DNA from 3 places in the Pseudoalteromonas sp. 2CM36K genome. Region 3 is predicted to be linked to each of the others. Evidence: predicted binding sites of a transcription regulator. Region 3 holds the regulator's gene; each other region holds the start of a gene.
What was found. The regulator sigma-54, encoded in region 3, starts transcription at its own class of promoters, with help from an activator protein. The targets are predictions, from matches to a motif close to GTTGGCACGNNNNTNGNNT.

Region 1 (10,754 bases), on a different contig from region 3:
TCAGCTCAGATAAATCGCGAATTGCTTTATCACGCTCATTGTAAGCTGAGCTCGCATCGGCTTCATTCCTGGTACCATGAACACCCGCAATTTCTTGATTCAGCGAACTAATACTTTCAATAAGCGTATTAGCCTCTTCAGAAAAGATCTCTAATTGCTCATTAACAACCGCTTTTTGCTCAGAAACAATACCTGCAAGTCGGTCCATTTGATCAACTAAATTTTGTGCATCACTCATCACTAATGAACGAGCAACTGTTGAGGAAGGTTGATTAAGCGCTTCTTGCACGTTATTAAACATTGAGTTGATACTAGTTGATAGGCTATTTGATTTTTCTGAAAAAATTTGATCAACCCGACTCGCTTCACTAACGAATTGATCAAAAAAACTTTTATTTGAAGTATCTCGATTTAATTGCTTTTGCGCAAACTCATTCAATAACCGGTACGTTTGACCACGGCCCACCTGATTATCAATCATGGTGGTAAATTCGGTGCGCTCACGTACATACCCTTCGGTATTAACATTTGAGATGTTTTTACTTGTCGTTTGCAATAACTCAGAGTTTGCTCTTATTCCTGAATTTGCAATATTTAATAAATTAAACGACATGTTACTCTACTCCTTGGCGGATCACGCTTGTGGCGATATTCTTCAATTCGTTACTGTTTAACACCCTTTTTATTTTGTCAGCATAATTAGGGTCGGTTGCATAACCGGCTTGCTGTAAAGAGTCTAAGAACTTATGCGGCTTTGCCGTATTGTTTAATGCATCTTGATAGCGCGGGTTTTGTGTTAAAAAATCTACAAAATCATTCACGCTATCTTTTATCGAATCATACGCTCTAAAGCTTGCTTGCTTTTTAACTGCAGCACCTTGCTCAAACTCTAAAGTGACCTTACTGGCCTTTTCACCCTGCCAACTTTTATCTGACTTAATATTGAATAAGTTGTTTGAGCTATTACCATCACCTTTACTAATAATATGTTTACCCCAGCCAGTTTCTAATGCCGCTTGCGCGACCATAACCGCCGGATTTAAACCAATTTTTTTAGCCGCTGTTTTTGCGTGCTCCCACACGGTGCTTACAAATTCCTCAGCATTTTCAAATGTCTTAGGCGCTGTGTTTGGTTCGCTTTTTTCAGTTGAATCAACGAGCGATACTTTTTCAATGACCTTTTGGTTTTCTTGATGAGGTAAGGTGCTACCTGCACGTTGGTCACTAAAGAAATCAGACGTTGTGCGAAGAACAGAGCCTGGCATAAAGTTTTTTCCATCTGGCGATAGTTGCTGCACAATTAAATCTGCAAGTCCCAAAGAGCCATTTGATGAAAGCTCTGTGGCCATTTGTTGGTCGTGCATTTCTTCAAAAAATTTCACGCCGCTAGCATTAAACGGGCTTTCTTTATCTTCAAAAGCCTCATTAGCTTTACGCATACTTTTAAGCAGCATTTGGGTGAAAATAGCTTCAAATTGTGCCGCTGCTTTTTTTAACGCCGCTTTAGATGCATCGGTTGATGCATCACCGCTGTTTAAAGCATCTCGACGCAAAGAGTCTAAGTTGCCTAAATCAAAAAAGTTTTGCTTATCTAGATGATTTGTTTCCATCAGCTTTTTGACACAATAATTAATAATTCTTAGTTAAATGCAATAATTGAGCCAAGTGAAGTGAAAGGTTCTAGGTTCTAGGTTCTAGGTTCTAGGTTCTAGGTTCTAGGTTCTAGGTTCTAGGTTCTAGGTTCTAGGCAGAGATTAAACTAAGTGAGAGACGCGAGGTAAACTCGCTGCTACTTATTGTGTAGGTTTATATTGCTGAGGTAGCAGCGGCTTTATGCCGCGTCTTTTTTAGGTTAACTGTTAAAGACCCTAAATAGGGTCTTATAAAACTAAATTACAACAAGCTGACCATTTATGGCACCGGCTTCTTTAAGTGCTTCAAGAATCGCCATTAAATCACCAGGAGCAGCGCCAACTTCATTAATTGCGCGAACTAAATCATCAAGACTCACACCAGGATCAAATACAAAAGCGCGTGAATCATCTTGATTAACATCAATAATACTTTGCTGTGTAACCACGGTTTCGCCTTCTGCTAACGGGTTTGGCTGCGCCACATTTTGTTGCTCAGCAATCGTGACTGTTAAACCACCATGGGTAATTGCCGCAGGTTGTAATTTTACATTTTTGCCTATAACGATGGTGCCGGTACGCGAATTAACAATTATTTTTGCCGAAGTATCCGCAGGCTTAAACTCTAAGTTTTCAAGAGTTGATAAATACGATACGCGCTGCGAGGCATCTCGTGGCGCAACAACCCGAATAGAGGCGGCATCGAGTGCTTGTGCGCTATTTGGGCCGATTAAATCATTAATGGTTTTCTCTAAACGTTTTGCGGTTGTAAAGTCCGGACGGTTTAAATTAAAGGTAATATAATCGTTTTGCATAAATGGGCTTTTAACAGCACGCTCAACGGTTGCACCGTTTGGCACACGCCCTACGGTTGGCGTATTAATCACGACTCGGCTACCATCTAGGCCTTCAGCACCTAAGCCACCAACAATTAAGCTCCCTTGTGCAATAGCGTATACATTGCCATCAACCCCTTTTAAAAATGTTTGTAATAACGTACCGCCACGTAAGCTTCCCGCACTACCAATTGATGACACAGTAATATCTATAGTTTGCCCTGGCTTTCTAAATGGGGGGAGTTCAGCATGAACCGCGACTGCTGCAACATTTTTAATTTTTGGCTTTAAACTCGCAGGTAGTGTAATACCAAAACTATTAAGCATGCCTTTAAAACTTTGCTCGGTAAAACGGCTTTGCTCTCCGGTACCTGGTAAACCAACAACCAATCCATAGCCCACTAATTGGTTTGAGCGCACCCCTTCGACCATAGACACATCTTTAATTCGCTCAGCACTGGCAGTAAATTGCCAGCCTAGTAGCACCATAAAACAAAAAACTTTAAAACCATTCATGTTGAATGTCCTCTAAAAGGGAAACAATGAGCTACTAAAGAAACGCGTTAACCAACCCGGGCTTTGTGCCTCTTGAGTTTGACCCTTACCTGAATACTGAATACGCGCATTCGCAATACGATTAGACTCAACGGTATTATCAGCATTAACATCTTGTGGACGCACTAACCCCTCTAAGCGAATAAATTCTTCACCGGTATTTAGCGTTAGCCATTTTTCACCACGAATCACTAAATTACCATTTGGTAATACTCGCATCACGTTAACCGAAATATCACCAACTAGGCTGTTTGATTGATTTGATTTTGAGTCACCTTTAAACGACGCATCACTACCAACCCCAAATTGAATACTATCGCCACCAATATTAACCGGTAAACCACCTAAACCAATAACAGGATCGAGGCTAGCATCTGTTTGTTTATCTGTTTCTGTTTTAGCCGCTTTTGTGGCTTGGGTTGACTCTTGCAATTTAACCGTAATGATATCGCCTGTTCTAAGTGCTTTTTTATCGGCATATAAGTCATTCGATAACTGAGTACTGAATAAAGAGCCCGTTGCTACCACTGGCTCCATATTAGGCTCAGGATACATAGGTGCATAGTAGGGATCGTCCTGCACTACTTCATTATTTTGTGTAGATACACAACCGCTTAACAGTAAAGTCCCTACTGCAAATAACATAATATTACGCATACAATCCCCCAAAACTATAATTGTTGATTGATGTAGCTCATCATTTCATCAACCGCTGAAATTACCTTTGAGTTCATTTCGTAAACTCGCTGAGTTTCAATCAAATTAACCAACTCTTCGGTCACATTTACATTTGATGTTTCAAGTGAACCTTGAATAATTGTACCTAGGCCCTCAACCCCCGGATTACCTTGAACAGGCGCACCACTTACCGCTGTTTCGGTATAAAGGTTTTGCCCTATAGGCTCAAGGCCCGACGGGTTAATAAAATCACTAATCGTGATCTGACCAATAACCACGTTTTCGGCCTGACCTTTAACGCGAACTGACACTTCACCGTCTTGAGATACGGTGATCGACTGTGCATCGTCAGGTACATTCATTTCAGGCTGAACAACATAACCAGCGCCCGAGGTTACAACGCGCCCGTCGCCGTCGGTAGTAAACTGGCCGTTACGCGAATAAGCAATATTGCCATCTGGTTGCAATACTTCAAAAAAGCCAGGACCTGAAATCATCCAATCTAATGAATTTTCAGTGGTGAGCATGTTACCTTGGGAAAAGTTTTTCTGATTAGCGACCACTTTCGTACCCGCGCCCAACATTAAGCCTGACGGCATTTCGGTGTCTTGCGATGAGCGACCGCCTGGTTGATTAATATTTTGGTAGAGTAAGTCTTCAAAAATAGCGCGGCTTTTTTTGTAACCCACTGTACTGGCATTCGCTAAGTTATTTGATATAACCGATATATCTGTTTGTTGAGCGTCAAGCCCTGTTTTACTTATCCATAATGCTGGATTCATAATAATATCCTCACGTTAAAGTTAAACGATGCGCATCAGCTGTTCTTGACGTTCGTCAATCTCTTCAGCTGTTTTCATCAGTTTTACTTGTAATTCAAATTGGCGTTGGTGACTGATCATATCGACCATTTCATGCACAGGATTTACATTCGATTTTTCTAATGTGCCACCTAATACTTGTACATTGGCTGATGTTTCAACTATTTGGCCTGGTTTAGCTCTAAATAAGCCATCGTTACCCTTCTCGAGTGTAGCGTTGTTTGCATCAACTACTTTTAGCCGATCAACTTCTTCTAAAAAGTTAGCCGGTGCACCTTGAGGGCGAACTTGAATAGTGCCATCTTTGTTAAATTCAATTTTTTCAATCGGTACAGGTAATATGACTGGCCCACCTTCGCCAATAACTTGACGACCGTCGCTGGTAGTTAACATACCTTCAGCCGTTATATTTAACGAACCCACTTTTGTATAGGCTTCATTACCAGAGGCATCCTGAACACTCAGCCATGCGTTATCACTCATAGCAATATCAAGGCTGCGACCTGTTTCAACAACACCGCCCGATGCCATGTTTGATCCTGGGCGCTCCTGCATAGCAAAAACACGAGTCGGCAAACCTTCACCGAAAGCCTGCATTGATCGTGCTTGCGCAAAATCAGATTTAAACCCAGTGGTATTCGCATTTGCCAAATTATTGGCTTTAAGAGCAAGCCCTTGCATGCTTTGTTTAGCGCCAGATGCGGCTATGTAGACCATTTTATCCATAACATCGACTCATTAAGAAATCTATGTATGAGTAGATGCAATATAAGTGCCACCATTAAATACAGCAGTAAAACTGCACCGCCAAGCAATGTGGTATACCGCCGGTAGCTGCAGAAATTATAGGGATGAGGTTCTAGGTTCTAGGTTGATACCTGACGCCTCAAACCTGATCTTATAAACAAAAAAGGCTGCAATTAAGCAGCCTTGAATATTCAAATTAATAAATTGTGCTTTATCTAATTTGTAGAATACTTTGCTGAATTGTTGAGTTAACTTCCAGCGCTCGCGAGTTTGCTTGGAAATTACGCTGCGCACTAATCAAATCAACTAGTTCGTTAGTTAAGTTTACGTTTGACTGCTCAAGCGCTGATGAGTTGATATTACCTAAGGTGCCAGAGCCTGGTTCACCGGCAATAGGCTCGCCTGACGCTATACTCGCTTTCCAACCTGTGTTGCCCACTTGTTGTAAACCTTGCGAGTTTGAAAAACGCACCATAGCCACTTGGCCTAAAAATGTTGAGTCGCCATTACTGTACGAAGCCACAACTTTACCGTCGGCGCCAATATCAATACCCGCTAAACGACCAACCGTTGCACCGTCTTGCTCAAGTGCTTTTACTTCAAAGCGACTTGCGTATTGAGTAGGTACTTTATTAGCTGTACCTGTCTGATCGCGCCAATTTATAGCTATGTCGGATGGGAAAGTAGCGCCATTATCTAATAAATTCGAAAGGCCACCAGCAACATCATCCCCAGACTCTATTTCTATAGGATTAAACGTATTACTTAGGTTATCTTCACCATCTGTTTTCAATGGTAAGCCATTAGCACTAAACTGAAGTGTACTAAGAGCTGTATAGGGGAAGTCTTCAGAACCATCTTGTTTAACACCATCTTTACCAAATGATTTACCGTCTAGTGTTGCATGAACTTCCCACTTATTAGCGTCTTCATCAGGATCCGTAGATTCTTCGGCTTCTTTTTTTACAAAAAACAGCTGCAATACATGTGGCTCACCGAGTGAGTCATACACGGTTGTTGAGGTTGATGAATTATAAGTTGCACTTTCGGTAGGGTTAAACGCAATTGTAGGTGCAATTGATCGTGAATCTAAGTTAAACGAGCTATACACGCTTGAAGTAGCACGTGGCGATCCTGACGAATCTGGTATTTGTAAAGCCGATGAAGTGCTTAAACTCACTGATGTAGTATCGCCTGTTGAAGGGTCAACCGGAAAGCCTTGTAAAAAGCTGCCATTTGCATCTACAACAAAGTTATCTTTGTTAAGCTTAAATGCACCCGCACGCGTGTAGGTAAAGTCTTGTGCGCCTAAGTCTTGACTGGTAGCAAAATACCCCTCACCTGTGATCGCTAAATCCAGTGAATTATTAGTAAACTGCAGCGACCCTTGATGAAACTGCTGGGCAACCATAGTGGTTTGTACACCATCACCATTTTTTGTTTTACCGGCGCTAAATACTGATGATGCGTATACATCAGCAAACTCGGCGCGAGACTCTTTAAAGCCCGTGGTATTTACGTTGGCAATATTATTGGCGGTAACATCTAAATCTTTTTGTGCGGCAGCAAGGCCTGTTAATGCAATATTGAAGCTCATAATTAACCTCTAACCTAAAAATATTTAGCCTATTGGCTAAAAAAATACATAAAATCTATTACGCGATTTCTGCGACATCAGTCAGCCTAACCGCACCTTCTTTTGTGTTAATAATAATGCCGCTTGAGCCATTAATATTAACACTCTCAATATTTTTGAATGAGGCAATTGGTAAGCTAGAGAATTCGCCATCCGTACTGCCTTCAGCTTTAACCTTGTATTCACCAGCAGGAAGTCGTTCACCCGCTTCGTTTTTACCATCCCATGCAAAGCGAACCGCACCTGCAGGCTGCGTGCCTAAATCAATAGTTTTAACTAATTGCCCTGATGCATCTTCAATACGAAGCGTTAAATTGTCTACCGGCTTTTCAGCAACAATCGCTCCCTTTACCTCACCCGACTCATTAAGCTCAAGTGTGTCAGACTCCAGCAGCGCTTGCTTACCAACCAATGTTGATGCTTGCAATGCTGAATTTGATGTCATCGACGCAGCTAAAGACTCAAAGTTAGAGTTTAAATTTGAGATCCCTTCAGCCATAGTAAAGTTTGTCATTTGTGCAATCATCTGATCGTTATCAGCTGGTTTGCTGGGATCTTGATATGACAACTGCTGTGTTAACAACGAAAAGAAATCTTCTTGGGTTAACGCATCACTCTCTTCTTTTTTTGGCACTTGCTTATCTTGCCAACGTAAAGAGTCCATATAGGATGAAGAAGTACTAATATCGTTACTCATGAGCTACCCTCAGTTACCGCTGACCTAACAGCAGTGTTTTACTTAACATTTGCTTAGCTGCATCAGCAACTTGAACATTTGTCTGATAAGAGCGAGAAGCAGAAATCATATTTGCCATCTCCTCAACAACATTCACGTTGGGTTTGTAAATATATCCATTTTCATCCGCACTCGGGTGATTTGGGTTATATTCGATTTGTAGTGGTTTATTACTTTCAACCACTCCTAACACTTTTACACCAACGGCAGAGCCCTGTGGGTTGCTTGCTGACGCTGACGCTTTTGTAAGCTCCGCAGCAAATACAGGTTGTCGCGCTCGGTACGTCTCATTTTGCGAAGAGCTAATTGTATTGGCGTTAGAGATATTACTTGCCGTGGTATTTAATCGCACGTTTTGCGCGCTCATACCTGAACCAGCAATATTAAACACATTATATAAACTCATAATTAGGCTCCTTGACTACCGAGGGCTTTTTTCAGGCCTTTAAATTTACCATTAAGAAACTGGACACTGGCCTGATACTCCATAGCATTCTGTGTATACAAGTTCCGTTCCACTTGTATATCAACAGAGTTACCATCACCTGTATCTGTTTGATTTGGCGTACGAAATAATTCATTACCACCTACACTACGGGTACCACCGGCAATGTGTTTTTCATTGGTTCTTACCATGGTATTGCCGCTTAGTTGGTTGGACTTTGCCGTTTTTAATGCTGAGGCAAAGTCGATATCTTTTGCTTTATAGCCGGGCGTATCAGCATTTGCGATATTAGTAGCGAGCATTTCTGCTCTTTGCGAACGGATCAACATCGCATGCGGATGCACGCCTAATGCTTTATCAAAACTGATAGCCATAACTACCTCCAAAAAATTGACTCAGTACCGATAAAGCAATAAATGAGCCAGCAGTGAAAATAGTGATAATAAAAACAAAAAACGACGCAATGGGCGTCGTTTAGAGGAGGGATAATATATTAATGAAGGTCATTTCTTTTGGTAAATGATACCAGGGTTACAACGCACCATATCAAAGTCAGTACTTAAACCAGACATAGATTCCGACGCACCTAAAAATAAGTACCCCTTAGGGTTAAGTGCTTGAGAGAATTTTGCAATTATTTTGGCTTTCACCTCAGGTGAAAAGTAAATTAAAACATTACGGCAAAATATAATATCGAACTTACCCATTAAGGCGTACGAATCGAGCAAATTTAAATGCCTAAAGCTCACTTGCTTTTTCAATGAATCAACCACTTGTGCCATGCCATTGCCGCTGTCTTTAAAAAACTTTTTACGGCGCTGTGCAGAGAGTCCGCGAGACAATGCCAATGCGTCATATTCAGCATGTTTACATATATCAAGCATGGTATTTGATATATCTGTACCAATTATTTGTGCACCCATTTTTAAAACACCAGGGCTGCTGGATTGAAACTCAGCAACCGACATCGCTATTGAGTAGGGTTCTTGTCCTGATGAGCTCGCCGCAGACCATATTTTTAATGGCCTATTTAACGTTTTAAACTCAGGGAATAATCTGGTTTTAAGTAACTCAAACGGATACTGATCTCTAAACCACAATGTCTCATTGGTTGTCATGGCATCAACAACGGCTGCGCGCAGCTGGCGCTCATGTACACCTAGCGTTTTACTTACCAGTTCAGATAACGAATCAACATTAAATCGAGACATTAATGGTGCCAAACGGCTCTTTACTAAATACTGCTTATTTTCACCTAAAACAATACCGCACTGTTGTTCTAAAAATAAGCGAAATTGATCGTATTCATTTTGCTGTAAATCTTTATTAGTCAAATCAATAACACCTATGTTTATTAATCACGATGAACCCATTTATTAACGGCTGTTGCAAGCTCGTCTGGGTTAAATTTTGCAATAAAATCATCTGCTCCTACTTTTTCAATCATCGCTTGATTAAAAACACCACTCAATGATGTGTGTAAAATCACATGTAGTGGCGCGAGCTTAGGATTAGCTTTGATTTCTGCAGTCAGCGTATAACCATCCATTTCTGGCATTTCTACATCAGAAATCAGTAGCCCTACTCGCTCTGTAATATCATTTACGCAATCGAGCTCTGCAATTTCTTTTAATCTTATTAAAGCTTCTTTACCATTTTTAGCCAACTCAGTTGTTACACCTAATGGTTCCAATGCTCGTTTTACTTGATTTCGCGCAACAGCCGAATCATCAGCAATAAATACTATTCTCTCGCCTAAATCTTTTTGTATAGTGCCTTGCGAGGCAACATCATCACTTACCGTAGTATTAACTGGGCAAATTTCGTTTAAGATTTTTTCTACGTCGAGTATTTCTACCAACTCATTTTCAATTTCAGTGACGGCTGTTAAATAAGAATAACGCCCTGCTCCTGATGGCGGTGGCATTATTTTTTCCCAGTTCATATTAACAATTCGCTCAACACCACCAACTAAAAAACCCTGCACTGTGCGGTTATATTCAGCAATAATAATAAAACTGTCTTCAATGTTTTTAATGGGCCGCCCGCCTACAGCCATCGATAAATCAATCACTGAAATAGTTTGGCCTCGAATGTGTGCTACACCACGAATATAAGCATTAGATTTTGGCATGCTGGTTAATGGAGGGCATTGAAGAACTTCTCTTACTTTGAACACATTAATGCCAAAGCGCTGACGCCCATTAAGCTTAAATAACAATAACTCCAAGCGGTTTTGCCCAACCAACTGTGTACGTTGGTTTACTGAGTCTAAAATGCCGGCCATTTAATCTCCTAAGAAAACAAATATAAGGAACGATAATTGCTTTCAATTAATAAAGCGTCATAACACAACGGGGGCGTCTAAATTCTGACGCAAAATATTTATACCCTGTTTGCAACCATAAGCATAGTCGAAACATTATGAGTTTGTTAAAAAAAACCAGAAGATACAGTGTTTTTTATTTTCTTGCTAGCCTCTGCTTCACTTTACCACTAAAGGCTCAAGTATTTAGTAAAGAATCGCTACAAGAAATGGCTGTTTCTTATGTTGCTCAAAAAGCAGTAGCTACAAATGATAACAAAATACAGTTCAGTGCATTACCGTTAGATAGCCGCATACCTGATCGCCATTGTAACTCAGAACTAGCGCTAGCAACCCCAAGTGA
Region 2 (10,754 bases), on a different contig from region 3:
TTTTCCTTTAATCTCTAATTCATCTAGGGTAGCAATCAGCTCTTCTAAGTTAAACGTATCATCTATAAGGTGCATTTTACTGTTTACGCTAAACGCATTAAATGCATTTTCTTTGGCGTTTAAGTCTACTCCCTGCCAAGTTGCTAGCTCTTTAACAGAATCACCACTGAGCGCTAACTCACCTTTTATATCTTTTCCTTGTTGCGCAATACTGCCGTTAAAAGTAAGGTCGACCAAGCGAGAGTCTACGCTTTGAGTAACCTCAAACATCGCTCCTTCAATAGCCTTTGCTGGCGTATCAAGTTTTACATCTAGCTCAAAGCGCTCTTGCATATATGTAATGCCGCCTTTGATCTCTAGTGTTTTACGTAGTGAAGGAAGTAAAATAGCCAATTCCAAGTCACTAATTTGTTGTTTAGCGCCTGTTTGCCCATCTAGGTAAGTAAACGTACCACCGTAAATAGCCACTTCACCTAACTCTATATCAAAGTTTTCTGGTAGTTTGACAGCCTCACCTGATTGAGTTTGCACTTGCGGCTGTTCGGCTACAGCATCAAACAGCTGCCAGTTAGCTTTACCGTTCTTATCAGTTTCTAATAAAATATTGGGCTCGTTAATAACAAACTTATCTAGTTTGAATTCGCCGCCAAATAACGATAACCAGGGTATATGCACAGCTAATTGCTCCATACTTGCCATGTCGTCGCGCGAGCCTGTCTGCATGTTTGCAAAGTGCACATCGTTAAGCTCTAACTTTAATGCAGGAAATACACTAAGCGTTTTATCACCTTTAATAGTAAGTGTGCGCCCTGTTGTTTTTTCAACCTGCTCAGACACTTTATTAAAAATGGTATCGGTAGGAATTAAAAATGGTGCAGCAACAATTAACGCTATGCATAGCAATAAAATGACACCAATAATTTTAAATAAGGTCTTCATGATCATCCTTTCAAACGTGCAAATAATGTTCTTATCATAGCGGGAGTTAACACTAAAAGCATTGCCCAATAACTAAAAAGCTACTTTTCTACATTCTAACGTGGGTATATGAGTTGTAACTGAAACATTTTGATACCCTTAGATTACAAGAAATAATTGACAAAATGATACCCCAAGGTTACATTGATACCTAGAGGTTACAAAATATAAATTAACACTTTCACAGGATGGACTTTATGAAACAACAAGATATTAAAACTGAAGAAAAATTTATGACTCACAACGCATGGTTTTCGATATTTATGGGTATTACGTTACTAATAATCAGTGGCTACCCCATTATCGGAAACACGTCAGCGCCGTTGCTGATTTTAGGAAGCACCGCATTTCTTGGTACTTTCCTTATGTTTGTAATTAGAGGTGGCTTTACATGGAGAATGAAATACCACCTTACTTATAAAGATGAATACTTAAAGACTATAGATACAATTGCTTATAAACATGTTGTATTAGCATTGTTATTTAGTATGGGCACGGTTTATTTATTCTCTGAAGGCCTAACTTTACATATATCTCATAGCATGATGGCTACTTTTTACCTTGCTATTATGTGTTTAGTGTACGGAATTTCTACTTTTTGGCAAAGTCGTGACCAGGAGTCAAAGTGCAAAATAACATAGCAAAATTTCGTAAAGAGGCAGGGCTTTCACAGCAAGAGCTCGCTGACGCTATTAATGTATCACGCAAAACAATAAGCACTGTAGAAACAAACCGATTTACGCCATCGGTAATAATTGCGCTTAAAATAGCGAGGCACTTTAATACTTCCGTTGAAAGCTTGTTTACGCTGCAAGAGCATGATTAAACCTCGGCAATCATGGTACTTATATTAAGCATCATGATTGCATCCCTTGAATTGTTAGGTATTATGCACGGCCCTGTTGCTATTGGCGTATTTGCGCTAAAATAAAGCAGCTAAAAAATGTATCTACTCGGAGACTCTACAAGGCATGAAAAAACTGCTAATTTCACCGTCAAAAATGGCGCTAGGCGAACAAGAAAGTCAAATTTACCAAAACATCTTGAAGCAAGCTTCAGAACTAAGCCTAAACCTAATGGCCGTGAAAGTAGAAAACCACCCAGAGGATTTTTTAGGCTGGTGTTATGAGCTACTAAGTGCAAGTAAAGACCGCATAAATTACGACTTACTAGAGCCACAACAACTGCCAGTTTTAAAAAAGCTGCACGACCAGCTAACCTCAGCAATTAGCTTTTTACAGCTAAAAACATTACGGGTAGCACCTTGGCCGGTAGTGAGTATGTTTGTAGAACAACATAAAGAACTGGTGGCACTTGATGAGCAATTACGTTTAACTGCTTATATCTCAGGCCTACGTGAACAACCATTAAAAGACATGATCCCTGAAGACTTACTCGCTTTTAGCGGTAAGCACATGGCGTCACTCGACCCGAGTACTTATAACTTTGATGTAGAATGGTTTGCCTCTACAAAAAGTGCTAAAGGCTTTCACCAGATGTTGGCTGACTTGCCAGGTGCATTTGACGATGCCCTGAGCAATATCCCACTTGAGGGTGATGTAGCGCAAAGTAATTACCAACAATTTGTAACTGCTTACTTGAGTGCATTTAATGGCAGTGATGAAAAACCAACACTAGCGCCTGCAACCCGTTTATTAGCAATGCGCCGCCCTGATGTATTTACACCGATTAGTAACAGTCGCTTAGATGCACTTTGCTCCGCACTTGGTATCACCAAATTAAATAACCGTGACTTTGAGCGTTACTGGCAAGATGTAGTACAAAGCATTCACGCTATGTCATGGTTTAAAATGGCCAATGCAGGTAATGAACTAGAAACTCAGTTAGTGGATATTAAAGCGCTAATACCTTGCTTTTTTTATTATGCAGATACGAATACTGCAGATAACTCTAACTACATTAAGCTACTAAATAAACCTACACGTAGCACTTCTAGCAGCAGTAAAGCGCCACGCCGCGGCAAAGAATCGGCTGAAATATTAGTGGACCGCGCACTTGCTGCTGATGACATCCCAGAGCATATTCGTGCTAAGCGTGATTCTATTATTAGCGAAGTACAAAAAGGCCGTGGTGTAAACGAAACAATTACACTTATGCGTACCATTTTTGGATAAAACGTATATCAAACGCAATTAGCTTTAATAAACTAGCTTAACGTTAGGGTCTGTAGACCTTTCAAGGTTAAATTTTCAAAGGCCAATAGATCCTAATATAGATAGCCTGGTAGCGCTCTAATGGTGCAGCCAGGCTTTTTTTTTGCACCAGCAGTGTGTTCTTTCCTTACATACTTTTCACAAAGCGTCTTTGCGCATAATTTCAACACCTTGTTTTATAATATAAAATTTATTTTTTATTGAATAAATGGAAGCTGGCACATACAGTGCAATTCCCCCCTGCAGTAACGTAATAATACGCCGCCGTTCAAAAGGTTGTAGTCGTTTATAATAAAAAACCTTGGCGTGCAAAATCATACAATGGGAAATGAAACATGCTAAAACTACAAAAAACAATACTCATCAGTGCATTGGCATTAACAGGAATGACATCAACTACTGCATTTGCCGAAGTAACAGCCAATGCAGCCGCTACTTCTAACTACTTATGGCGCGGACAAGAGCAAACTGGGGGCGATGCAGCTGTATCTGGCGGTATTGATTACGCTAATGAATCTGGATTTTATGCGGGTACGTGGGCGTCAAATGCGTCTTGGGCCGATGAAATGACCTACGAACTAGATTTATACGCCGGTTTTGGCGGCGCTATTAATGAAAACGTAAGTTATGACGTAGGTTATATTTATTACGCTTACCCAGATGCGGCATCAGGTGCCGATGCTGATTTTTCAGAAGTTTACGGTAGCATTAGTGTGCAAGGTTTTACATTTGGTGCGGCCGTACTTGCAACATCTGCTGCCAGTGGTGATGGTACTGATTTTGGTGATTCACTGTATTTAAACGCCGATTACAGCTTCGCTGTTGGTAGCAATGGCACTGAAATGGCGCTACACATAGGGCATTACTCAGGCGATTTCATCGGTGATGAAAATATTATTGATTATGGTGTATCGGTGTCTAAAGATGGTTTTACTTTTGGCCTATCTGATAACGACATGGACGGCTCAGATGTAAAAGCTTATGTAGCCTACGCTGTCGACTTTAACCTATAAAAAGAATGTGTTACTTGCTGCAACACTAAGGGCCGAAAGGCCCTTTTTTATATATAAACCATCCAGAAAAATAATTATTTACAAAAAAAACAATAAGATAACATTTAAATTCCAAATCACGATTAAGGATTATTATGAATTTATCAAAGAAAGTTACCGCTATTTTAGCACTTACTCTAATTACAATGAGCTCATTAAGTTATGCAACCATGACATGCAGTTGCACATCAGGTAGCATGACCGTTGTGCATGATGGCAATACTGTTAGCTACTCTTGCTCTGATGGTGGTCGTGTTACTTGCATGATAAAGTAAAGTTAAGCGTTATTATAAAGGCGTATGCCTTTCTCTTCTAAGGATAGTAAAATGAAATACGTATTTTTAATTGCACTTATTATTGTCACCGCTGTGGGTATTAGTATTTTAAATACAGAGCAGCCTTCAAAACCTCCGCTAACCCACATACAATCAACTGATGAAACCGTTATTAGTAATGAAAACGCTAAGCCTCCAATTGAGCCAAATACCCTATTAAGTAAAACCCCTGAACCATCTGTCAAACAGCACAAAGTTGTAGATCAAAAAGTGGCAACGATATCTAAATCATCTACTTCAAACCCTCATGTTTTCTCTGAAGAGTTTGTTTCAACTGAGGATGGAAAAGAATTTGTTTCAAAAAAAGCATTGGACGACGTATTTAAAAATGATACTTCAATATTACTGCAGCGCATGTCTGATATTGAATACTCTGAAATAGCACAAATACGTAAAGATAAGCTAAATGAGTTTATTCTAAATGAATTAAAAGACGTGACTATTTTACAGCAAGATCTCGAGTGTGCAGGGAAGGTTTGCGCACTAGAACTTACTTATACACAAAGTAGTAATCAAGCATCTATTGAGACTCTTTCAAGTTTTTCTAAAAACTATTCTTTTCAGCAATTTACTGAAACCGAAAATGGTGATAAAAAACTCAAAGCACTATACATCGCAACAGATAACCCTAGCGGTTTAAGTTTATCTGATAGCTAATTAGATAAATGGCTGTATTTACCTCAAATACAGCCACATAACAATTGAATTTCACTCCTGATTAATCAACATATTGAAACTACCTAATAGCTATAGAGCTTAGTAATACGCACTTTACACTCTACTTTTTATAACACACCACCTTTTGTTAACAATCGGTTACAATTGAGTGAAATTAGTACCTGCTTTTTCCTATATTATTAATCTACTCATTGGTATCAATTGTTTACCAACCCACAAATAGGTTATTAAGGAATAATAATGAAGTCATCTAACGCGCTTTCTGCTTGTATCGATATTTTTATCAGCCCAAGCAAGGCTTTTAATGGGCTAAAAGAAGCTAAAGGCTGGTCTTGGCTTGCTTTTGCACTTCTCGCTCTAACCCTTGCAGCCTCTGCTTATACATTTTATACCACTGCAGACTCACAATTTATTTTAGACCAGCAGGTTGCTGCAGCGAGTGTGGATGCCACAATCGGTGAGAAAAAAATGATCCGTCAAAGTATGGAGCAAAGCCTCGATAACCAAGTGTGGTTTGCAATTGGAGGGGGTATTTTCGGCCTTCTTTTTATAAATGCACTCCTATCTGGGTATTACATGTTGATATCTAAGCAAGACCCTGATGCTAATTATAGCTATGGTGCGTGGTATGGTTTTGGTGTTTGGAGCATGATGCCCATGGTTATTTCAAGTTTAGGTGTTGTTGCGCTAGTTCTTACAGCCAGTAACAATGAATTACCTATTAGTTTATTCAATTACGCGTCTATAAATCAGTTATTTCTGGGGTTAGAGCTTGGAGATAGCTTCTATAATATGATGGAGAGTTTAAGTATTTTTAGTCTTTGGAGCATAGCTTTGGTTGCTATTGGGTTAAAGTGTTGGACTAATTTCAGCTTTAATAAAGCACTTCTTTTTGCTGCGCTACCGACCATTATCATTTACAGCATCTGGACAATTATTATTGTTGCTTAAAGGAATGTAGACAAACTTTTCTGCCTACTCATAAATACGGAAATAAAAATGAAAAAAGCGATTATCATTACCCTTGCAATTGCAGCTTTTATTGCTCTTGTTGTATCAAAGCAAATTACTGACGATGAAAAAGCACCAGAGGTAAATGTTGCACAGGTTGAGCAAGGTAGTATTGCAGACTCCATTATGGCCTCTGGCAATTTAGTCTTTAATACTCAAGTGCAGTTACGTTCAGAGGTAACCGGACGAGTCGACAAGGTGTTTGTTGAAGAAGGGCAAAGTGTAAAACAAGGCGACATTTTAATGCGCTTAGATACCACTGCTTTTGAGTCAGAAGTAACACGTAATAAAGCGGTATTGCGAGCTAGCGAAATAGAAATAAAACATAGTAAAACACGCCTTTTGAATATTGAACGTCAGCTTAAACGTCAAAAAGAGCTTTATGACGTAGGCCTAGCAGGGCAAGAAGTATACGAGAACTTACAAAATGCACGCGACCTTGCCAAAATAGATATTGAAGCCAGAGTAGAGTCTTATAATCAAGCCAAAGCCTCTCTTTCAATCGCTGAAGATAGACTTAGCAAAAGTGTATTTCGTGCTCCAATGAGTGGTTTGCTCGCCTCAGTAAATATTAAAGAAGGCGAAACCGTTATTGCCGGCACCACTAATATTATTGGCTCAGATTTAATGCTGGTTGCCGACCCAAGCGCTATTTTAGCTGAGCTCAGAGTTGATGAAACTGATATTGCTGGCATTAAATTGGACCAGCATGCAGATATTTATGCTGCTGCGTACCCCAATCAACCCTTCACTGGCAAGGTCATTAACATTGGTACGTCAGCAAAAAACCAAGCAGGTTCACAAGGTTTATCATTTCGAGTGAAAGTGTTACTTGATAATACCGATAGGCAACTATATGCAGGTATGAGCTGCCGTGCAGAAATCGCAACAAGCCTTGCTGTGAATGGCTTAAAGCTCCCTATCGAAGCCGTACAAAAAGAAGATGACAAAACGTTTGTATGGCGTTTAAACGACGATAACACTGTAAGCAAAGCCTATGTAGAAGTGGGTATTTCTTCAGATATAGAGCAAGCAATTACCCAAGGTTTAAATAAAGGGGAGCGAATTGTTATTGGCCCTGCACGTCCTATCAGTAAACTAAAAGAAAATGATACGGTAAAAGTTAAGCAAACAACTGCCAAGGATGCGCAATAATGTCGGCGGTAATCAAGCTTGAGCATATTAACAAGCAATACAAAATGGGTGAGCAAATATTTAAGGCCCTAGATGATGTAAACGTGGTCATTAATGAAAACGAGTATGTCGCTATAATCGGTCCTTCAGGTTCAGGTAAGTCAACTTTAATGAACTTATTGGGTTGCTTAGATACTCCAACTACTGGGGATTATTTTTTAAAAGATAAACTTGTAAAAAGTATGACAGAAACCGAGCTCGCTCATCAGCGTAACGAAAGTGTTGGCTTTATTTTTCAGAGCTTTAACTTACTTCCGCGTGCGTCGGCACTTGAAAATGTGATGCAGCCTTTGGTTTATAGGTTTATACCCGCAAAACAACGTAAACAAAAAGCCCTCGATGCACTCAAACGTGTAGGACTCGGTGATAAAGTGGATCATCTGTCAAGCCAGTTGTCTGGTGGGCAACGCCAGCGTGTTGCCATTGCACGAGCGCTAGTGACTAAACCGCATATTTTACTCGGTGACGAACCAACCGGGAATCTAGACAGCAAAACTACCACTGAAATTATGGCGCTATTTGATGAGCTACATAATGAAGGCCACACCATTATTTTGGTAACTCACGAACAAGAAATTGCAGATCATTGCCAGCGAGTTATTCGCTTAGTTGATGGCAAGGTAGTGAGCGATGTGCGTAAAGGTGAAGGAGACAAACAGCATGTTTAAATCTGCTATTGCAATTATGGAAGGAACAAAAGCAGCACTAATGGCCATTAAAGCCAATGCCATGCGAAGCGCACTCACTTGTTTAGGGATTATAATTGGGGTTGCCGCGGTTATTACAGTGGTAGCCGTTATGCAAGGCTTTACTAAGCAAATTAACGATCAACTCGCAGATATGGCACCTGATGTAACCACAATTAAACCCTTTACCAGCATTGAACAAGAAATGGTGGGCAAAAATGCTAAACTCACTTACAACGATTTTTTAGTCTTAAAAGCCCGAGTAAAAGAGGCTGAAACACTCACTGCACTGATGTTTACTTGGCGTTTTTCTGGTGGCGCTGAATATGGAAATAAAAGCCACTCATCACGAGTAATGGGTACAGAGCAAGATTACCAAAAAGCGTATAGAACCTTTCCAGAACTTGGGCGCTTTATTCGCGCAGAGGATGATGAAAAGCGCCGTCGAGTCGCTTTTATTGGTCCATCCATTATTGAAAAGCTAAACCTGCCAAAAAACCCTGTAGGCGAATATATTAAACTTGGCGGCGAGTGGTTTAGAATTATTGGCGTGGCTGAAAAACAAGGTAGTTTATTGGGGTTCGATCAAGACGATTATATTAACATTCCAATCAGCACCATGAGCGCATTAGAGGGTGCGAGCAGCACAAGTAATGTACAAATTATGTTTAGACTCAAGGAAGGCAGTGAGGAAGAACTAGTACTTGCCAAAATCACCCGCATTTTACGGCAATTACATAAGTTAAAAGATGAGCAAGAAAACGACTTTGAGTTTGAAACCGCCGAAAAAGCACGTGCTAATGTTGACAAATTTACGGGCAGCGCTACCGCAATAACCGCAGGGATTGTTGGTATCAGTCTTGTTGTTGGCGGTATTGGCGTAATGAATATTATGTTGGTATCAGTAACTGAGCGTACCCGTGTTATCGGCACACTAAAAGCACTCGGTGCAACACCAGGGTTTATTATGTTGCAGTTTTTAGTTGAAGCTGTGGTGCTGTCATTATTTGGAGGCTTAATTGGCTTGGTCATTGGCTATGGTGCTGCCGAGCTCATTTCGCTCTCTGTACCAAGCATGCCCGACGCTTATATACCAGGCTGGGCTATTATGCTGTCGTTTGGTTTTACCTCTTTAATCGGTATTGTATTTGGTTTAGCTCCCGCAATAAAAGCAGCTAGGCTTAATCCCATTGATGCCTTACGTTATGAATAACCACTCAAAATAGCGACCTGTTTGCTTAAAATAGTATCCTAAAATAGCTGACTTTTACTGTTTTAGGATACCTAATAGGCTCTTATCTATTGGCTAAGCTTTGTAATATGATATAAATATTTTATGCGTAGCGCGGGTTTTATAAACCTTAGCAGATAAAGCCTTTGCTGCTCTTTTAAACCAAACACTCTAAAAATAAGAAGCGAACAGCCATGCAAAATCATAAAAGCCAACCATTAGCCGATTTTATAGAACACCCTCAAGAGGAAATGCTGACGCGTGCGAATGAGTTTTTACAAACGAGTCAACGCCTCATAGTATTCGCAGCTTTAGTAACCGCTCAGTGCCAAAAAAATCATCGAAACCTGTATAAAAGCGGCAGATACAGCGCCTAGTGGCGCAAACCACCAGCCTTGGTATTTTGTAGCAATTAATAGTAGTGATGTTAAAAAGAAAATTCGTGAAGCAGCCGAGAAATTAGAACGCTCTTCTTATGAAGGCAGAGCGGGTGAAGAATGGTTAGATGCACTAAAACCCTTAGGCACCGATGCTAACAAACCCTATTTAGAGCACGCGCCATGGTTGATTGCGGTGTTTAGTCAAAAAAAGGGCGGCGTTGAGTGGCGATGATAAAAACACGAATTACTATGTGCATGAATCGGTAGGCCTTGCCACTGGCTTTTTAATTCAAGCCTTGCACCGCGCAGGCCTTGCAACACTTACCCACACACCAGAACCGATGAGTTTTCTAACCGATATTTGTGGACGTGATAAAAACAACGAACGCCCTTATATGTTACTTATTACTGATTACCCAGATGAGCATGCAACAGTGCCGCTGCACGCCCCAGATAAAAAGTCGATTGATGAAATTGCGAGTTTTATTTAATCGCTTTGACTTGGTATGTAATCAACAGCAAGTACATCACCCTCTTTTAGGCCTGCTATTACGTGTTGCTGGTTATTTATAATACTGCCTAAACGCACGAAACGTTTAACCAGCGTTTCGTTTTCAAGTACATACACCATATTGAGCTGGCCAAACTCATGCACCCAACGTGGATCAATTAATACGCCTTGGGTACTTTTTATTGGTAACTGTAGTTGAGCATAAAGGCCTGGCATTAGACCAAGTTGCGCATCGGCTTCTAAACGAATAAGCAAGCTGCGCGCCGCGTTATCTGCCACTGGTACAATTTCGCTCACCGTTGCGGGTGTTGTTATATCAAGAGAAGGTAGTACCACATTTAAACTGTCCCCTACTCTTAATTTTACTGCTTGTTGTTCACGTACATTAAATTCAAGCTGTAACTGTAATGGGTTATACAAAGTAATCAGCGGTTTACCGGGTGTTGCAGTATCGCCAGGTTCAGTTAGGCGCTCAACGACCACGCCCGAAATAGGGGCAGTAATGCGCGTATAATTAAGCGATA
Region 3 (10,754 bases):
CCGCGTAGAGTTCTTTGCGCGACATAGCGACAATGCTGTCGTTTTTAAATAAAATATCACCGGAGTCTGGTTTAAGCTGGCCACCTATTAGGCGTAGCATCGTGGTTTTGCCAATTCCGCTTGGCCCCATAATGGCAGTAATTTTACCCTCAGGTACGTCAAAGCTCATATTTTTATATATGACCCTATCGCCTCTAGAAAAGGTAACATCCTTGACTTCTACTATTGATTGCGACAAGTCGCTCTCCATAACAATACTCTCTCATATTTCTATTTTAAGGGTTTTTTAACCAATATGGAAAAAACAATTCGTAAGATTTTGTAATAGTGTCGCAAAAAGAGTTATAAGGTTGATTCAAGCAGCCTTAACTTTGGCTTAAAATCGCATATAAAAAGCGCCAAAGAATACTTAAAATAACCGCCTAATGTATTACACCTTATTCTTTTATTTATACTTTTATGGTGGCTTTTGTTACTATTCGCGCTATCTGAATTTACATTAATTGGCTTATCATAATGGTTACCTCGTTTGTCATTTTAATTCTTGGTTTTGCGGCTCTCGTATGGAGTGCAGACAGGTTTGTTTATGGTGCAGCAGCACTGGCTAAAAACTTTGGCGTGCCAACGCTAATTGTAGGTTTAACCGTGGTAGCTATGGGCTCTTCAGCGCCTGAAATGATGGTATCGGCTTCAGCAGCTTTGGCAAATAAAACCGATACTGCCGTGGGTAATGCAGTTGGTTCAAACATCACTAACATCTTATTAGTTTTAGGTATTACTGCCCTTTTAAGACCCTTATCAGTATCTTCAAGTACGTTAAAACGTGAAATTCCACTGGTACTGCTGGTCTCCATTGCAACTTGGTATATTTTTTCAGATAACTATTTTTCATTTTTTGAAGGTGCAGCCTTATTATTTGGCTTTGTTGTTTTTATTGGCGGACTTATTTTTGTCTCACTGCGAGCTAAAAACCAAGACGATCCGTTTGTGAGCGAAGCCTGTGACGAAGTACCTGACAACGTACCAACCAAAAAAGCTGTTTTTTGGCTGGTAGTGGGTATGATTTTACTGCCGGTTAGTTCACACTTTTTAGTTGGCTCAGCCGTTGATATCGCAAAATATTTTGGCTTAAGTGACTTAGTTATTGGTTTGACCATTATTGCTATAGGCACCAGCTTACCTGAACTTGCAGCTTCAATTGCAGGTGTACTTAAAAATGAAGATGACTTAGCGCTGGGTAACATAGTTGGTTCGAATATTTTTAATATTTTAGCGGTATTACCGCTGGCAGGATTAATTAATCCATCGGTTATCGATGCTTCGGTAGCTAACCGTGATGTTATTATTATGATTGGCGCAACCTTGGCGCTAATTGCTATGTCATTGAACTTTAGAGGTCAAAGACGTATCAATAGAATAGAAGGTGGCTTGCTCATCGTCGCATTTATGATTTACCAAGGTTATATTTTTAGTCAAGTAGGATAGCCCATGGCAACGCTAAACTTTATTCAACAAGGGTTACGTGTTCTAGAGATTGAACGCCAAGCACTCAGCGATATTACACAATACGTCAATGAAAGCTTTAACCAAGCCTGTCAATTAATGTATGACTGCCCAGGTCGTATTATTGTTATTGGCATGGGTAAATCAGGTCATATTGGTAACAAAATAGCCGCCACTCTTGCCAGTACCGGCAGCCCCGCATTTTTTGTTCACCCGGGTGAAGCAAGCCATGGTGATTTAGGAATGATCACAGCAAATGATGTGGTTATCCTCATTTCAAACTCTGGTGAAACCAGCGAAGTACTTAATATTATTCCGGTATTAAAGCGCATTGGTGCCAAAATGATTGCCATGACAGGCAACCAAGGCTCAACCATGGCAACATTGGCAAATGTGCATGTGTGTATTAAAGTTGAACAAGAAGCCTGCTCATTGGGCTTAGCACCTACTGCAAGTACCACTGCCACACTCGCTATGGGTGATGCCATGGCGGTGGCATTATTAGAAGCACGTGGCTTTACTGCTGATGATTTTGCACTATCGCACCCTGGTGGTAGCTTAGGCAAGCGATTACTCTTAACTCTTAAAGATGTTATGCACAGTGGTGCTGATACGCCTATCATTAACGAGACGCAAACGATTAAAGATGCCTTAATTGAAATGTCGGCCAAAGGACTCGGCATGACCGCTATTGTTGATAGTGACCAGCAATTATCAGGCCTGTTTACCGATGGCGATTTACGCCGTATTTTAGAGCAACGTATTGACATTCATAGCACTGAAATTAATGTTGTGATGACCAAGTCGTGTACTACAGCCACCCAAGAGATGCTCGCGGCTGAAGCGTTAAATATTATGGAACAAAAACGTATTAATGGCTTAATTGTAATTAATGAGCATAATCAACCGATTGGCGCACTAAATATGCAAGACTTACTTAAAGCGGGAGTGCTATAAATGCAATTTGAAGATCTCTATCAACCGCTAAGTGATGATGCAAAGGCGCGCGCAAAAAAAGTAAAGCTATTAATTTGTGATATTGATGGTGTATTTTCTGATGGGCGTATTTACCTTGGAAACCAAGGTGAAGAACTCAAAGCATTTAACACCAAAGACGGATTTGGTATTAAAGCCCTGATTAACAGCGGTTTTGAAGTCGCTGTGATCACCGGGCGCCATTCTCATATAGTGCAGCAACGTATGAGCAGTTTAACCGTACAACATATATATCAAGGCCAAGAAGACAAACTTATAGCCTATCAAGAATTAAAACAAAAATTAGCGCTTAGCGATGATCAAATTGCTTATATAGGTGATGATGGCCCAGACATGCCAGTAATGGAACAAGTCGGTTTTGCGGTTGCCGTAAACGATGCTCATCCACTTATTAAACGTTTATCACATTATGTAACCCAACTACCCGGCGGTTTTGGTGCGGTAAGAGAGCTGACAGACTTACTTATGCTCGAAAATAGCAAGCCACTAACTAGCCAAGGAACGAGTTCATGAATGTAGCGCGCATTATACTGAGCGTTTTATTCATAAGCTGTATGGTTTGGCTCTGGTACCCTTATTTTACTAAGGTTGATATTACTGCAAGCGAAGAAACACAAGTTATTGCTAAGCCTGATTATACCGCTATTGAGCTAAAACAAACGGCTTATGATGAACAAGGTAAAGTGAGCCATAAGGTAACTGCGGTAAAAATGGAGTTGTATCAACAACTCGGTTTTACCTTTTTTGAAAAGCCTATATTCACTTTATACAACGAGCAGCAAACATGGCGTATTAACGCCGATGAAGCAACCCTCTACGACGACCGTCAACTGGTGTTAGAGGGTAATGTAACCGCTCAAAACTTAGTAGATAACGCCATGATCGATACGATCACCGCCCAGACCATCAATGTTGATATAAAACTATTAACCATGCAATCACAGCAGCCTGTCGTTATTACAGGACCTAATTTAAAAATCACAGGTAAAGGCCTTGAGGCCGATTTAAAAACCGAGGTGATTAAACTTATTAACCATACGCGAACCCTATATTATGACCAATAACCTATTTAAAATTTTAATTGTTCCCTCACTATTAATTGCTTTTAACAGTAATGGCGCTGAACCTGCTGAAGCCCCCGCTGCGAATCAAATTTCAATTAGTGCAGATAAACAAGAAGGCCAATTAAAAGAAAACGTAGGCATTTTTGAGAAAAATGTTGAAATTATTCATGGTAATCGCCGTATCACAGCTGACCGTTTAGAAGTGCATAAACGCGATGACCTAGGCGATAACAAACAGTTATTAATTGCCACAGGCAGCCCTGCATATTTTGAAGAAACACAAGCTGATGGCACCATAATGAGCGCCAGTGCTAATGAAGTGCGTTACGATGTGTCGCTGCGTTTTTTAACCTTAATCGGCGATGCAAGCATTGCTCAAGCAGGTCAAAAAATAACAGCTAAAAGTATCACTTACGATATCGAGCAGCAGTTAATTAGCGCAGAAAAAGACGAAAACTCAACAGACCGTGTACACACTATTTTAGTGCCTGTTGAAAATAAAAAAGAAGATGATAAAGGCCAACCATGAGCACATTAAAAGCAGAGCTATTAGCTAAAAGCTACAAAGGTCGTGAAGTGGTGAAAAACGTTGGCCTAGAGGTTGAAGCTGGCAGTATTGTGGGGTTACTTGGCCCTAATGGTGCAGGTAAAACCACCACCTTTTATATGATTGTAGGCCTTGTACCTAGCGATAAAGGCAAAATATCAATTGATGATAAAGATATTACTTTATTACCGATGCACAGCCGAGCGCGTTTAGGGATTGGTTATTTACCGCAAGAGTCGTCTATTTTTAGAAAGCTGACTGTTTATCAAAACTTAATGGCTATCTTAGAAACACGTAAAGAATTAAATAAACAACAACGCGAAGATACTTTAAATAATTTACTTGATGAATTTAGCATTCAGCATATCCGCGATAGTCAAGGTATGGCTTTATCAGGTGGTGAACGTCGCCGCGTTGAAATTGCTCGCGCGCTTGCAGCAAACCCTAAATTTATCCTTTTAGACGAACCCTTTGCGGGGGTTGATCCTATCTCAGTATTAGATATTAAAAAGATTATAGAGCATCTTAAAAACCGTGGCATTGGCGTCCTTATTACAGATCATAATGTGCGCGAAACACTTGATGTTTGTGAAAAAGCCTACATAGTTTCTCATGGGGAGTTAATTGCATCAGGCACTCCTGAATACGTATTAAACGATAAAACAGTACGCGATGTTTATTTGGGCGAGCAGTTCAAGCTCTAATATGTGTGTTATTCCACTAAGCATCTGCTAAGATTAATCATACTTAGGTCTGTTGACCTATCAAGGTTGAATTTGCAGCAGTCTGTTTGATATTTAGGCAAGGCAGAGCCTATGTGGTGTGGTATTCCCCATAAATAGGCGATAACGCAGCATCAATGCCAAACAGGCGCTGCCCTTCGGGTTCTGCCTAGGGACGATTTACTCTTTGTTGCTCGGTTTTGACTTAGTCCACTAGGTTACAAACCTCGCGCCGCAATTAAACCGCCCCTAGTTTGAACAAATTTTAATCGCAAAGGTCAACAGACCGTAATTTAAAAGGATTGTTAGAGATACATGAGGCAATCATTACAGCTGCGCATGGGCCAGCAACTTACAATGACTCCACAGTTGCAACAAGCAATTCGCTTATTGCAACTCAGTACATTGGATCTCCAGCAAGAAATTCAAGAAGCGCTCGATAGCAACCCCTTGCTTGAAGTTGAAGAACACGATTACAGCGAAGACACAGCAGGTAAAAACGAACAAAAAGCCGATAACGATGACTTAACGCTAAGTGCCTCAGCTGACGATAAACCTAGCGAGTATGAGCAAGATAGCGGCGAAGCAATGACCAAAGACACCATTAGCGATGATATGGCTATGGATGTTACTTGGGATGAATATATGAGTGCTGCGCCTGCCTCTTCATCGGGCCCAATGCCAGAAGATGAATCTATTTATCAAGGCTCTTCGACTGAAACGCTGCATGAGTATTTAATGTGGCAACTTCAACTGACGCCGTTTAGCCCTACCGATGAAGCGATAGCTATTGCAATTGTAGAAGCTGTGGACGACTCAGGGATTCTAACCCTTAGCTGTGAAGAAATATTAGAAAGCTTTAACCAAGAAAACGACGCCGAAGATGAAGTTGAACTTGACGAAATAGAAGCGGTACTAAAGCGTATTCAACTATTTGATCCAGTGGGAATAGCCGCGCGTAGTTTACAAGAGTGCTTGTGTATTCAGCTAAATCAATTTGATAAAGACACACCTTTTTTAAACGAAACAAAAATGATCTTAACCGATCATATTGATTTACTGGCTGCGCGTGACTATCGCACGTTGATGAAAAAAACAAAGCTTAAAGAAGATGAGCTTAAAGAAATCATGACGTTGATTCATACGCTCAGCCCAAAACCGGCAGACACTATTGTCAGAGAAGAGTCTGAGTACGTTATTCCTGACGTGTCGGTTAAAAAAGTAAAAGGCCGTTGGGTGGTTGAACTAAACCCAGATAGCATGCCTAAGATCAGAGTAAATAGCCAATATGCAGCTATGTCGCGTACGGTTAAATCAAGTGGTGATAGCCAGTTTATTCGCTCGCACTTACAAGAGGCTAAATGGTTTATAAAAAGCTTAGAAAGTAGAAACGACACACTGCTTAAAGTAACTAACTGTATTGTGCAGCAACAACAGGCCTTTTTTGAACATGGTCCTGAGGCGATGAAGCCTATGGTACTTAACGATGTGGCTGAAATGGTGGAAATGCACGAGTCGACTATTTCACGTGTTACTACGCAAAAATATATGCACACACCACGTGGCATTTTTGAGCTTAAATATTTCTTTTCAAGCCATGTAAGTACTGAAAATGGTGGCGAATGCTCATCAACAGCAATACGAGCATTAATTAAAAAATTAATCGCTGCAGAAAACTCAGCTAAACCATTGAGTGATAGTAAAATTGCAGATATATTGGCAGAGCAAGGAATTAAAGTAGCGAGGAGAACTATAGCAAAATATCGCGAATCTCTAGCTATTCCCCCGTCTAATCAACGTAAAAGTTTGATTTAAGGCGTACAACAAAGAGGAAAATGTTTATGCAACTGAATTTAACTGGTCGTCATGTAGATATTACCGACTCGCTTAGAGACTACGTAAATAGCAAATTTTCGAAGTTACAGAGGCACACTGATCACATAACGAATGTGCACGTTATTCTCGATGTAGAAAAACTAAACCAAAAAGCTGAAGCAACCGTTCATGTTAGTGGCGCTGAGATTTTTGCTTCTACTGAGCATCAAGATATGTATGCCGCTATAGACTCGCTCATTGACAAGCTAGATCGTCAAGTAATTAAACACAAAGAGAAACTTGCTCGACACTAACACTATGAAACTAAGCTCACTTATCTGTCAGGACTGCAGTAAAGCTGCGGTCCTTTTTAATAGTAAAAAAAGAATTTTAGAATTTATCAGTGAATTGGCTCACAATAAACTGCCCTATTTAACACAACAAGATATTCTTAACGCATTAACTGCAAGAGAAAAGCTTGGAAGTACAGGTATAGGTCGAGGAATTGCAATTCCACATGGTCGTATGAGTGGTGTACAAGAGCCTCTTGCACTTATATTAGTGAGCGAAACGGCTATTAATTTTGATGCGATAGATAACAGACCGGTCGACATTTTTGTTGCCTTAATTGTACCTGATGGTGACAATAAGCAGCATTTAAAAACCTTAGCCACGATAGCAGAAAAGCTCAATGATAAAGAATTTTGTAAACAGTTACGCGCCGCCAAATCGGATAGCGAACTGTATCAGGTTATCGTCAGTCAATCGTAGTAATAAAGAAAGGTGGTAAATGGAATTAATAATTATAAGCGGTCGCTCAGGGTCAGGTAAATCTGTGGCGTTACGCGTTGTGGAAGACTTAGGTTATTATTGTGTAGACAATATTCCTCTTAATTTATTACCATCATTAGTGCGCAGTGTTTCCGACAGTTATAATAAAATTGCTGTGAGTGTTGATGTACGTAACCTACCTAAAGAGCAACAGCAGTTTAATGAAATCATTGAATATTTACCTGGTTTTACTAAACCAACGGTATTTTATTTAGACAGTGACGATCAAACATTAATAAAACGCTTTTCAGAAACGCGTCGTCTTCACCCTTTATCTATTGATTCTTTGCCGCTTGATTTAGCCATAAAAAAAGAAAAACAACTACTTGATGTATTGATTAATCGTGCTGATTATATGATTGATACCACAGATTTAAGTGTGCATCAGCTTGCTGAATCTATTCGTGAAAAAATACTCGGAAAAAAAGATAAACAACTGATCATTACCTTTGAATCATTTGGTTTTAAACACGGCCTCCCTAAAGAAGCAGATTACGTATTCGATGCCCGTTTTTTACCAAACCCGCATTGGGAGCCTGAACTAAAGCTACTTACAGGGCTGGATCAACCAGTAAAAGACTACCTAGCAAGTCACAGTATAGTGCAAAAATTTACATGGCAAATTCAAACATTTGTGCAAACATGGCTGCCGCATTTAGAACGAAATAACCGCAGCTACTTAACTATTGCAATTGGCTGCACCGGTGGGCAACACCGCTCTGTTTATTTAGCGCAAACCATTGGCGAAAGCTTTGCAATGAGCCATCCTAATGTAAAAATTCGCCACCGAGAACAAGAATAAAGCTTGCGAGAACATGTCATGCGCTTAGAAAATACATTTTTAATAAAAAACAAATTAGGATTACACGCTAGAGCGGCGACAGTATTAGCTCAGCTTTCTGTGCAATTTGATGCCACAATCACTTTATTTCAAGATGACAAACAAGCCGCTGGCGATAGCGTGCTGGCACTTATGTTACTCGAAAGCAGCCAAGGCAAAGAAGTTAAGGTGGTATGCGAAGGCCCCGACGCTGAGCCTGCACTTAGCGCAATAGGTGAACTCATTGACCAACGATTTAATGAGCAAGAATGATCCTGCTTATAAGCTAAGGTTAATAGTGGTTGAGGTAGTTTACTGATATAAAGTAAGATAAAGCAATACCCCATCATCGTGTAATAAAATTTAATTAAGGACGCCAATGCCTGAAGCTTTAGAACAAGATATTCCACTACAACAACTAAAACAGGTGACTAAGTCACTAAATAGTGGTCAATTTGTTCAAGTTAGGCGCATGCTAGCAAAAACGGCACCTTGTGATACCGCACTTCTTTTAGAATCATCTCCCCATAAAATTCGTCGTATGCTCTGGCAACTGGTTGATCCTGATGTACAAGGTGATGTGCTTGAAGAGCTGTCTGAAGATGTACGTTTGGGCATTATTGCGCAAATGGCACCCGAGCACATTGCTGCTGCAACCGAAGACATGGGCCATGATGATTTAGGGGAAGTACTACGTAGCCTACCTGACACTGTTTATAAAGATGTTGTTAGCGCTATGGATATTCAAGATAGAGAACGTGCAACGCAGGCTTTATCGTATCAAGAGCGCTCTGCTGGCGCATTGATGAATATAGATACCGTTACTATTCGCCCCGATGTGACTCTAGATGTGGTACTACGTTATATTCGCTTACGCGGCGAATTACCTGAGGGTACAGATGACTTATATGTGGTTGATGAAAATAACTGCTTTTTAGGCGCCCTATCGCTGAGTACTTTATTAACTAATCCCCCTGAAAAAATTGTTCATGAGTTAATGGATGAAGACTGTGAGTCTATTCCTATTTCAATGGATGAGAGCGAAGTTGCACAATTGTTTGAGCGTCATAACTGGATATCGGCACCGGTTGTTGATGACAACGCACACTTGCTTGGGCGGATCACCATTGATGATATCGTTGATGTTATTCGTGAAGACGCTGAGCACAGTTTACTGGGTTTAGCGGGTTTAGATGATGAAGAAGATACCTTTGCACCTGTGTTAAAAAGCTCTAAAAAGCGCTCAATTTGGCTGGGTGTAAACTTACTAACTGCATTGCTGGCTGCAATTGTGGCGAGCTTTTTTGAAAACACCTTAGCTATATTACCAATTCTTGCTGTGCTCAATGGTATTGTCCCGTCAATGGGTGGGGTTGCAGGCAGCCAAACCTTAACTTTGGTTATTCGCGGTATCGCGGTGGGCCATATCAACCAAACTAACCAACGTTTTTTATTATTAAAAGAACTCGCTATCGGCGCGATTAACGGTATGGTTTGGTCTATCCTAATTGCCGGTGTCGTTGCGCTTTGGCAATGGGATTTCAAACTCGGTGGTGTTTTAGCGTTTGCTATGTTTATGAATTTAGTTGCAGCAGGTATTGCGGGTGCTAGTATCCCACTATTGCTTAAAAAAATGAAAATAGATCCAGCACTTGCAGGCAGTGTGGTACTAACCACAGTAACTGATATTGTTGGTATATTTGCCTTCTTAGGTACTGCGACTTGGTTATTGATTTAATCTTTTTATAAACAAAAACACCGCATCAATACGCGGTGTTTTTGTTTAAGCCGATAGTTACTTTACATAAGTTAAGGCTACTTAGCGCGCTGGCGATTACCACCTACCTTAGGTTTAGTGTTGGCTTTTTTAAACTGGCTAAAGCCAGTATGACGAGTAAGCGCAGGGCGACCGCCCTTGTTACCTTTACCGCCTTTGGCTTGCCTTTCATCTCGCCCTTCTTCTGGCACTAAACAGTTAGGTCCTTTACCAATGAGTTTAGCTTTGCCCATGTTACGAAGGGCTTCACGGATCATCGGCCAACCGGCAGGATCATGGTAACGTAAAATTGCTTTATGCAAACGACGCTGACGCGCGCCCTTTGGCACCGCAACTTGCTCAGTATTATTTTTAATATTGCGTAGCGAGTTCATTTCAGTATGATAAATAGTGGTCGCATTAGCCATCGGTGATGGGTAAAAATTTTGTACCTGATCAAGCTTAAAGTCATTCGATTTCAGCCACAAAGCCATATTAACCATGTCTTCGTCTTTAGTCCCTGGGTGAGCAGAAATAAAGTATGGAATTAAATACTGCTTTTTACCCGCTTCTTTTGAGTACTTATCAAATAACGCTTTAAATTCATCATAGGCGCCCATACCCGGCTTCATCATTTTAGATAATGGACCATCTTCAGTGTGCTCAGGTGCTATTTTTAAATATCCACCAACATGATGAG

Region 1: the regulator sigma-54 is predicted to act here: its motif matches at 8,493-8,511, upstream of flgB (flagellar basal body rod protein FlgB).
Region 2: the regulator sigma-54 is predicted to act here: its motif matches at 3,367-3,385, upstream of MTN97_RS11950 (TorF family putative porin).

The regions. Positions count from the first base shown of each region.
Region 1 is NZ_JALNTK010000035.1:11,044-21,797, forward strand. It holds gene flgK (flagellar hook-associated protein FlgK) at 1-613, opposite strand, end outside; gene flgJ (flagellar assembly peptidoglycan hydrolase FlgJ) at 615-1,610, opposite strand; gene MTN97_RS17180 (flagellar basal body P-ring protein FlgI) at 1,889-2,983, opposite strand; gene flgH (flagellar basal body L-ring protein FlgH) at 2,996-3,679, opposite strand; gene flgG (flagellar basal-body rod protein FlgG) at 3,694-4,482, opposite strand; gene MTN97_RS17195 (flagellar basal body rod protein FlgF) at 4,504-5,247, opposite strand; gene flgE (flagellar hook protein FlgE) at 5,480-6,865, opposite strand; gene MTN97_RS17205 (flagellar hook assembly protein FlgD) at 6,924-7,601, opposite strand; gene flgC (flagellar basal body rod protein FlgC) at 7,615-8,046, opposite strand; gene flgB (flagellar basal body rod protein FlgB) at 8,049-8,459, opposite strand; gene MTN97_RS17220 (protein-glutamate O-methyltransferase CheR) at 8,589-9,419, opposite strand; gene MTN97_RS17225 (chemotaxis protein) at 9,440-10,372, opposite strand; gene flgA (flagellar basal body P-ring formation chaperone FlgA) at 10,510-10,754, shown strand, end outside.
Region 2 is NZ_JALNTK010000017.1:84,845-95,598, reverse strand. It holds gene MTN97_RS11970 (AsmA family protein) at 1-939, opposite strand, end outside; gene MTN97_RS11965 (hypothetical protein) at 1,176-1,619, shown strand; gene MTN97_RS11960 (helix-turn-helix transcriptional regulator) at 1,604-1,804, shown strand; gene MTN97_RS11955 (hypothetical protein) at 1,950-3,113, shown strand; gene MTN97_RS11950 (TorF family putative porin) at 3,488-4,165, shown strand; gene MTN97_RS11945 (hypothetical protein) at 4,300-4,479, shown strand; gene MTN97_RS11940 (hypothetical protein) at 4,531-5,196, shown strand; gene MTN97_RS11935 (YIP1 family protein) at 5,458-6,168, shown strand; gene MTN97_RS11930 (efflux RND transporter periplasmic adaptor subunit) at 6,217-7,383, shown strand; gene MTN97_RS11925 (ABC transporter ATP-binding protein) at 7,383-8,090, shown strand; gene MTN97_RS11920 (ABC transporter permease) at 8,083-9,321, shown strand; partial or broken gene MTN97_RS11915 (nitroreductase family protein) at 9,534-10,210, shown strand; gene MTN97_RS11910 (efflux RND transporter periplasmic adaptor subunit) at 10,207-10,754, opposite strand, start outside.
Region 3 is NZ_JALNTK010000028.1:29,685-40,438, forward strand. It holds gene MTN97_RS15810 (ATP-binding cassette domain-containing protein) at 1-250, opposite strand, end outside; gene MTN97_RS15815 (calcium/sodium antiporter) at 517-1,485, shown strand; gene MTN97_RS15820 (KpsF/GutQ family sugar-phosphate isomerase) at 1,489-2,460, shown strand; gene kdsC (3-deoxy-manno-octulosonate-8-phosphatase KdsC) at 2,461-3,012, shown strand; gene lptC (LPS export ABC transporter periplasmic protein LptC) at 3,009-3,563, shown strand; gene lptA (lipopolysaccharide transport periplasmic protein LptA) at 3,553-4,092, shown strand; gene lptB (LPS export ABC transporter ATP-binding protein) at 4,089-4,814, shown strand; gene MTN97_RS15845 (RNA polymerase factor sigma-54) at 5,148-6,647, shown strand; gene hpf (ribosome hibernation promoting factor) at 6,674-6,961, shown strand; gene ptsN (PTS IIA-like nitrogen regulatory protein PtsN) at 6,966-7,418, shown strand; gene rapZ (RNase adapter RapZ) at 7,438-8,280, shown strand; gene MTN97_RS15865 (HPr family phosphocarrier protein) at 8,299-8,571, shown strand; gene mgtE (magnesium transporter) at 8,678-10,036, shown strand; gene MTN97_RS15875 (YgiQ family radical SAM protein) at 10,114-10,754, opposite strand, start outside.